2 regions of the Kitasatospora sp. NPDC049285 genome follow, and region 1 is predicted to be linked to the other one. Evidence: riboswitches for the same ligand, from Rfam matches in the RefSeq annotation. Region 1 holds a riboswitch; the other holds the start of a gene.

What was found. A riboswitch is a leader RNA that binds a small molecule or an ion and turns the genes downstream of it on or off. The one in region 1 is predicted to bind cyclic di-AMP.
Region 2: it holds a riboswitch for cyclic di-AMP, as region 1 does, so the genes downstream of both, AB0K51_RS08310 (transglycosylase family protein) here and AB0K51_RS17235 (glycoside hydrolase family 16 protein) in region 1, are expected to answer to the same signal.

Annotation. Positions count from the first base shown of each region.
Region 1 is NZ_JBFAQR010000023.1:64,468-68,874, reverse strand. Features, by position in the region: gene aceB (malate synthase A) at 1-17, opposite strand, end outside; gene AB0K51_RS17245 (IclR family transcriptional regulator) at 145-915, shown strand; gene AB0K51_RS17240 (hypothetical protein) at 976-1,422, shown strand; gene AB0K51_RS17235 (glycoside hydrolase family 16 protein) at 1,430-2,689, opposite strand; cyclic di-AMP (ydaO/yuaA leader) riboswitch at 2,695-2,827, opposite strand; gene AB0K51_RS17230 (lipase) at 3,138-4,407, shown strand, end outside.
Region 2 is NZ_JBFAQR010000008.1:80,808-85,214, reverse strand. Features, by position in the region: gene AB0K51_RS08325 (MazG family protein) at 1-520, shown strand, start outside; gene AB0K51_RS08320 (SDR family NAD(P)-dependent oxidoreductase) at 538-966, opposite strand; gene AB0K51_RS08315 (cytochrome P450) at 1,122-2,381, shown strand; cyclic di-AMP (ydaO/yuaA leader) riboswitch at 2,613-2,815, shown strand; gene AB0K51_RS08310 (transglycosylase family protein) at 2,819-3,514, shown strand; gene eno (phosphopyruvate hydratase) at 3,725-4,407, shown strand, end outside.

The DNA.
Region 1 (4,407 bases):
CCCTGATCTGCGGCCATGGGCAGGATACTCCTTGGGCTGTTCCGTTCTGTACAGTGGAGACTAGTTTCCGCGATACAGAATTTCAACGGTTTGTTGATGAATCGCGTGGACTCTACTCCTTCCTCCACAGCAAAGGGAACGTCCGTGGCCAGCACCTCCACCGAACGCGCCGCCGGCTCGGTGCAGTCCGTCGAGCGCGCCTTCCTGCTCCTGGAGGCGCTCGCCGACTCCGGCGGCATCGCCACCCTCAGCGAACTCTCCACCACCTCCGGCCTTCCGATGCCGACCATCCACCGCCTGGTGCGCACCCTGGTCACCCAGGGCTACGTCCGCCAGGACACCGCCCGCCGCTACACCCTCGGTCCCCGGCTGATCCGCCTCGGCGAGACGGCCGGCCGCCTGCTCGGCAGCTGGGCGCGCCCCTACCTGGCGGAGCTGATGGAGGCCACCGGCGAGACCGCCAACCTGGCGGTGCTGGAGGGCGGCGAGGTGGTGTACGTCGGTCAGGTCCAATCCCGGCGCTCCATGCGGATGTTCACCGAAGTCGGCCGCCGCGTCCAGCCCCACTGCACCGGCGTCGGCAAGGCGCTGCTGGCGCAGCTGCCCGAGGACGAGGCCCGCGCCCTGCTCGGCCCCGGCCCGCTGCAGTCCCACACCTCGTACACCGTCACCGACCCTTCCGCGCTGCTCGAGCAGCTCGCCGTCTCCCGCGAGCGCGGGTACGTGGTCGACGACCAGGAGCAGGAGATCGGCGTGCGCTGCATCGCCGTCGCCGTGCCCGGCGCACCCACGCCCACCGCGCTCTCCGTCTCCGGCCCGGAGGGCCGCATCCAGGCGCTGGAGTCCCAGTCCGGGGCGGCCGGCCTGGTCCCGCTGATGCAGACGATCGCCGCCCGCCTCGGCGAGGTGCTCTGACGGACCGTCAGGGCCGCCTTACGCTGAGTGTACCTCCGCACACTCGTCACAGGAGCGCACGTGCACCGTCTGGTCCCCCTCCTCGCCGCGCCCCTGCTGGCGTTCGCCCCCGCCGTCGCGCCGTCCGCCTCCGACCTGCGGGTGGTCCGGCTGGACCCGGATCCCGTGGCGCCGGGCGGGACCACCGCGGTGCACGCCTTCGTTGCCAACGGCGGGCCGGACACCACCGCCTCGCCGTTCACGGTGCTGGTCGACCTGCCGGCGGGCTTCACCGCCGAGGGGCCGTTCTTCCCGTCCGGGTGCACGGCGGCACCGGCCGGCCGCCTGGTGAGCTGCACCTTCCCGGCCGGTCTGCCGCGCTACCGGACGGCGACCGCGCTGGTCCCGGTCCGCGCGGACGCGAACGTGCCCCCCGGCAGCAGCGCCGAGGGGCACGTTCAGGTGCTGAGCGCGGACCACCGCGATCCGGCGGACGACCGGACGGCGTTCACGCTCTCCGTGTCGTGACGGGGCGTCAGCGGTACACGCGCACGTAGTCCGAGCTGAAGCTGATCGGCGCGCTGCCGCTCGCGGCGGGGTGGTAGGCCCCGGCGCTCAGCGACAGGTTGAGGATCAGGTACGCCGACCAGTTCGACCCGACGCCCGTGCCGTCGGAGAAGACCTTCTGCCCGTTCACGTACCAGTCGACCGAGTTGGCGCCGTAGTACGTCCCGATGGTCACCCACTTGTCGGCGCCGACCGAGGCCGCGTCGGTGTAGTACTTCGAGCCGGACTTCACGTGGTTGGTGAGCTCCAGCAGGTTCGGGTTGTCCGGGTGGTACTCGAACGAGTCGATCTCGCCGTTGCCGTTCTTCCAGGTCCACAGCGCCGGCCAGGCACCCGACCCGGCCGGCAGCTTGACCCGGGTCTCGGCGTAGTCGCCGGTCTTCACCTGGAAGCCCTGCTGCGAGTACTCGGTGGTGAGCAGTCCGGTGTCCCAGGCCCGCTTGCCGTTCTCCAGGGTGTGGCTGGAGGGGGTGGCGGTGAAGGTGGCGACGCCGCCGGAGACGGTGACCGCGTTCGGGCTCAGCCAGTCCAGCTTGTTGTCGTCCGGGTTGTGGTTGCCGTACTTGTACGAGCTGCTGCGGTCGCCGGTCCACTTGGAGCCGTAGCCGATCGGGCCGTCGAACTCCTCGGACCAGGCCAGCGACTTCCCGGGCACCGGCGCACCGGTCGACGGCGCGGGCGTCGGGGTCGGCGTGGGGGTGGGAGTCGGCGTGGGCGTCGGCTTCGGGGTCGGGGTCGGGGTCGGGGTGGGCGTCGGCTTCGGGGTTGGGGTCGGCGTGGGGGTCGGGGTGGGCTTCGGCGCCGGGGTCGGCGTCGTGCCGGCGGCCGCGACCGTCAGGGTGCGCGCGGGCAGGTTGTGCCAGCTGCCCGCGGTGTCCTGCCAGAAGCCGAACTGGGTGTAGCTGCCGGCCGGCAGGGTGCGGGCCGCGCTGGTGAAGGTGACGCCGCTCGGGCAGATCCGGACGTTGCCCGCGTTGCCGGGGAAGTCCAGGTTGCGCCCGGCCGCGTCACGCACGCCGACGCCGACGGTCTTCGCGGTGAAGCAGGAGTCCGAGTGCAGGGTGAGCGAGGCGGTGGTGGCGGCGCCGGCGGTCATCGCGGTCGGGGTGAGCCGGTCCTGGACGACGGTGGTGGCGGCGTTGGCGCTGCCGGTGGCCAGGGGCACGCCGAGCAGCGCGACCGACCCGGCGAGGACGCCGAGGCGGGCGGGGGTGGCGACAGGTCGCATGGGGGTGGTCCTCCGCGACGCCTGCGAGGTGAGCTGTCGGGTTCGGGCGCTGAGGCAGCCCGGCCGCGCGTGGCGGCTTCACCCCGAGCCGGGCCCGCGCGCCCCTGGGCAGGGCGGAGGGCACGGCGTACTGCCGTGGTTCCCCCGCTCCTGCCCGTGCTGTGCTCTGGGTGTCGCCGACGGGCGGGCAGGACTCGGCGTCCCGGCGGCGGGTGAGCCCGGTGGGCGTCCCGAGCAGGCTAGGCAGATTGTCCTTATATCTCCAATACCGGTCCGCTGAGACATGGTTCACACCCGCCGCGCCGGGTGATCACCCGCGGACCGCCCCTCGGCCATGGGGCCGACAGCCACACCGGGCGGCCCGGGGTATGCGCCGCACCCATTCCGACGGCACTCCCGCCTCCGTAGCGTGCGCGTACGGGACTCAGCGTGAAGGAGTGAACGCGGTATGTGGAGAAACGGACGCGGGAGGCGCGGCGGCTTGGGCTTCCTGCTCGCGGGCGTGCTCGCGCTGGCGGGTGCGGTCGTCCCGACGGGGACGGCTTCGGCGGCGGTGCCGTCCAACCTGACCCTGGAGGCGAACTACGGCAGCGTCGCCAACGGCTGGGACCACGTCGAGCGGTACCTCGACACCACCTCCGGCTTCCACCAGGAGCAGTACCCGCCGGACGGCCGCGGCGACCAGGACGGGCAGCGCCTCACCTTCTTCGGCGGCGTCAAGCAGCCCTACTCCGGTCGCTTCCTGCTCTACTCGGCGCCGGGCTGGAACACCGGCGCGCACCAGGTCCCCGTGCTGCTGGTGCACGGCGCCAACGACAACCCGGACCGGGCCTGGGCCAACCCCGGCGAGTCCGGCGGCTACGGCTGCGGCGCCGCCTCCTGCCCGAGCACCGGCCTGATGCAGTACCTGGCCGGGCAGGGGTACCGGGTCTTCGCGATCGGCTTCGCGCACAAGCAGGGCGACAACCTGATGCAGGCTCAGGAGGTCGGGGACGCCGTCGCGCTGATCCGCGCCAAGCTCGGCGTCCCCCAGGTGGACCTGGTGGGCTGGAGCAAGGGCGAGATGTCCACCCGGGCCTACGTGTCCTCGGTCAAGCCGTCCTGGGGCCGCCCGTACGCGGGCGACGTGCGCAAGCTGATCACCCTCGGCGGGCCGAACGGCGGCTACGACTACCCCTTCGCGCACGGGTGGGCGCACGACTTCTCGATCTGGCCGCAGTGCGGCGGCGCGGTCAACGCCCCCTCCCCGCACCTGCACATGACCTGCTACGGCACCTACACCGCGCACCCGGAGTTCTCCTTCACCCCGAGCGGCGGCTACGACGACTACCCCGGGCAGCGGCAGATGCTGGCCCGCTGGGACTCGGTCTTCGGCGTCGACCAGACCCAGCAGGACTGGTACACGACCTACTACGGCGGGCAGGGCTTCTACACCGACGGCGGCGGCATCCAGGCCGCGATCAACGCGGGCTCGCTGGTCACGCCGCTGCGCCAGGCCGGGGTGCCCGCCACGGTGACGTCCTACCTGCTGGCCGGCGGCACGCCCAGCATCGTCGGCATCTTCAACGAGAACCGCGGCCCGAGCGACGGCGTGGTCTTCGTCTCCAGCGCGCTCGACACCACCGGCTTCGGCACCGTCGGGGGCACCGCGCTGATCACCCTCGCCAACCACCTGGAACTCGGCTGGGACAGCGCGGCGAGCGCACAGGTCCGCAGCT
Region 2 (4,407 bases), on a different contig from region 1:
CGAGGCGATCGAGGAGGGTGACCGGGAGACCCTGCGCGAGGAGCTCGGCGACGTGCTGCTGCAGGTGTTCTTCCACTCGCGGATCGCCGAGGAGGACCCGGCCGACCCGTTCTCGATCGACGACGTGGCCGGGGACATCGTCGAGAAGCTGATGTACCGCCACCCGCACGTGTTCGGCGACGTCCAGGCCGAGGGCGCGGAGCAGGTGGAGGCCAACTGGGAGCAGCTGAAGGCCGCGGAGAAGCAGCGCGAGTCGGTGCTCGACGGGGTGCCGGGCGGACTGCCGGCGCTCGCCTACGCGGCGAAGCTGGTCTCCCGGGTGCGGCGGGCGAACTTCACCGCGGTGCCCGACCGGCCGTACCGGCTGCCCGCCGAGCTCACCGAGGAGTCGGCGGGGGAGCTGCTGCTGGCGGTGGCCCAGCAGGCCTACGACCGCGGCGTGGACGTGGACGCGGCACTGCGCGCGGCGGCCCGCGGCTACCGCCGGGAGGTGCGCGCCGCGGAGGGGCTGGAGGGCTGAGCCGGGCTGACGGCGGGTCAGCTCGCCAGGCGGGCCGGGTGGTCGGCGTCGGCGGGCTGCCGCTGCGCGGGGACGACCTCGCCGATCGCCTCGCCGACCAGGGCCAGCACCTCGGCCAGCAGGTCGAGGTGGCCGGGCAGTTCGGCGAGCTGGACGATCCGCTCGCCGTCCGGGCCGGCCACCGCGAACAGGTCGATCGGGCCGAGGTGCTTGGCGGCGGTGTCGACCAGGGCGGCGATGTCGCTGGGGCGGTGGACGTCGCCGGACACGCCGACCACGGGGCAGCCGGGGCGGTCGAGTTCGGCGGCGAGGTCCTCGGCGACCCCGGGGTGCAGGTCGGCGATGAGCAGACCGGCGGCCCCGGCGGCGGCGAACCGGCGGGCCAGGTCGGCCCCCGAGCCTCCGTCGAGCACCGCGATGACCACCACTGCCCCGGCTACCCGCATCGTCTGCTCCCCCTTCAGGGCGGACTCGGGCGGCCCGCACGACCGCCCGCGCTATGACTGTCGGAGGATGGTAGGCACGCCCATCCCCTCTGCAACAGGGATTACCCGCCAGGTGACCAGACTCACGCGGCGGAGCCTTTGGATACGGTCAAGACATGTCCCACACGCCCCACCCCACGCAGCCGGAACTCTTCACCTGGGAGTTCGCGGCCGACCCGTACCCGGCGTACGCCTGGCTGCGCCAGCACGCGCCGGTGCACCGCACCACGCTGCCGAGCGGGGTGGAGGCGTGGCTGGTCACCCGGTACGCGGACGCCCGGCAGGCGCTGGCGGACGCCCGGCTGTCGAAGAACCCGGCGCACCACAGCGGGCAGGCGCACCGCACCGGCCGGGTGGGCATCCCGGGCGAGCGGCAGGCCGACCTGATGACCCATCTGCTGAACATCGACCCGCCGGACCACACCCGGCTGCGCCGGCTGGTGTCCAAGGCGTTCACCCCGCGCCGGGTGGCCGAGTTCGAACCGCGCGTGCAGCAGCTCACCGACCGGCTGATCGACTCCTTCGCCGCCCGCGGCGAGGCCGACCTGATCCACGAACTCGCCTTCCCGCTGCCGATCTACGCGATCTGCGAGCTCCTCGGCGTGCCCGAGGAGGACCAGGACGACCTGTGCGACTGGGCCGGCATGATGCTGCGACACACGAAGCCGGGCCAGACCGGCGCCCGGCGCGGGGGAGTGGGCCGCGCGGTGAAGCGGATCCAGAGCTACCTGGCCGAGTTGATCCACCGCAAGCGGGCCGACCTCGGCGACGACCTGATCTCCGGTCTGATCCGGGCCAGTGACCACGGTGAGCACCTCACCGAGAACGAGGCCGCGGCGATGGCCTTCATCTTGCTTTTTGCGGGATTCGAGACCACCATCAATCTAGTCGGCAACGGCGTGTACGCACTGCTCCGCAATCCCGACCAACTCCAGCGCCTGCAAGCTTCGTTGGACCGCGGAGAGACCGGCCTGCTGGAGACCGGGATCGAGGAGCTGCTGCGATACGACGGCCCGGTCGAGCTGGCCACCTGGCGGTTCGCCACCGCTCCGCTGCGGATCGGCGGGGTGGAGATCCCGGTCGGCGACCCGGTGTTGGTGGTGCTGGCCGCGGCCGACCGCGACCCGGCCCGGTTCTCGGACGAGAACACCCTCGACTTGGCCCGGGCGGACAATCCGCACCTCGGTTTCGGACACGGTATCCACTACTGCATCGGCGCCCCGCTGGCCCGACTTGAGGGCCAGCGCGCGATCGGCAGCCTACTGACCAGGCTGCCGGACCTGCGGCTGGCCGCGGACCCGTCCGAACTGCGTTGGCGCGGCGGCCTGATCATGCGCGGTCTGCGCGACCTCCCGGTCTCCTTCACACCCCGCTGACGCCGTTTCGAACCGTCCGAACCCCCGTTCGCAGTGGCTGACGGCGCGTCGGACGGGGGCGCGCGCCGCACTCCCCACACGGACGAAACCGGACATATATGGATGCTCTGTGTACGAGCCGTAGAGGTTCGTGATTTCGGCGTGATGCCGGTGATATGAGCTTGTGATTGCCCGTCAGCTCTGCCTACTCTCCGATCTGCTCGCAGCAGCGGGCCCCGAACGCGGTACGCCGAGTCCTGTCCGCCGCGTCCTCGGGCCACCGAGTCATCGACCCGGACAGGAGCGGGGGAACCACGTATGACCGCCGCCGTCCCAGCGGCTAGGGGTGAAGCCGCCCGGAGGTGGACGCACACGCGTCCGTGACCACCGGGTGGCCGGGCCAGCCTCCCGGTCCGAACCCGACAGCTCACCTCGCAGGCGTGCGGAGAGGACATCCCATGGCAGTTACCGGTACCGGCCGTCACCGACGCAGTACCAAGGCCGAGAAGGTCATCGCCGCCGCCGGCGTGGTCTCGGTCGGCCTGGCCCTGCCCCTGCTCGCCGCCGCCGGAGCGGCAGCCGCCCCGAGCTCCGTCTGGGACCGCGTGGCCCAGTGCGAGAGCGGCGGCAACTGGAGCATCAACACCGGAAACGGTTACTACGGCGGCCTGCAGTTCAGCTCCTCCACCTGGCGCGCCTACGGCGGCGGCCAGTACGCGGGCCGCGCCGACCAGGCCAGCCGCGCCCAGCAGATCGCGGTCGCCGAGCGGGTCCTGGCCTCCCAGGGCCCCGGCGCCTGGCCGGTCTGCTCGGTGCGGGCCGGCCTCAGCCGCGGCGGCGAGGTGGCCGACACCTCGGACGACACCGTCTCCCGCTCGCAGGAGCGCCCGGCCGCGCCGGCCGTCAAGCCGTCCCCCAAGCCCTCGAAGCCCGCCGCCAAGCCGGCCCAGTCCGAGCCCGCCGCCCAGCCGCCGGCCGCGGAGACCCCCGCGCCCGCCGCCGGCGGCTACACCGTGATCGAGGGCGACACCCTCTCCGGCATCGCCGCGGCCCGCAGCCTCCCCGGCGGCTGGGAGCAGCTCTACCAGGCCAACCGCCGGGTGATCGGCGACAACCCGGACCTCATCCTCCCCGGCCAGGTGCTCGCGCTGTGACGCGCGGCGCCTGACGGTCCGTCCGCCCCGGGCGTGCGCAGGGCAGTTCGCGCCGTCCGGGGCCCCGGGCCTGCGGGCAATCAGGTGAACTACCAGTGAGTAGCGGTGCCACACCGTGAGACGAGGCCCGGCCGGACGTGGCCGCGGGGCGGTGTAGGGCTAGGCTCAGGTCGTAACGACCACACATCCGCTTCCGCTAGGAGATGCCTCGTGCCGTCCATTGATGTCGTCGTAGCCCGTGAGATCCTCGACTCCCGCGGCAACCCCACGGTCGAGGTCGAGGTCGGTCTCGACGACGGCAGCACCGGTCGTGCCGCTGTCCCGTCGGGCGCCTCCACCGGCGCGTTCGAGGCGCTGGAGCTCCGCGACGGCGACAAGAACCGCTACTTCGGCAAGGGCGTCGAGAAGGCCGTCCTCGCCGTGATCGAGCAGATCGGCCCCGAGCTGGTCGGCTACGACGCCACCGAGCAGCGGCTGATCGACCAGGCGATGCTCGACCTGGACGCCACCCCGGACAAGTCCTCGCTCGGCGCCAACGCGATCCTCGGCGTCTCCCTCGCCGTCGCGCACGCCGCCTCCGAGGCCAGCGACCTGCCGCTGTTCCGCTACCTGGGCGGCCCGAACGCCCACGTGCTGCCGGTCCCGATGATGAACATCCTCAACGGCGGCTCGCACGCGGACTCCAACGTCGACATCCAGGAGTTCATGATCGCCCCGATCGGCGCGGAGACCTTCTCCGAGGCCGTCCGCTGGGGCGTCGAGGTCTACCACACCCTCAAGGGCGTGCTGAAGGAGCGCGGGCTCTCCACCGGCCTGGGCGACGAGGGCGGCTTCGCCCCGAACCTGGACTCCAACCGCGAGGCCCTCGACCTCATCACCGAGGCCATCAAGAA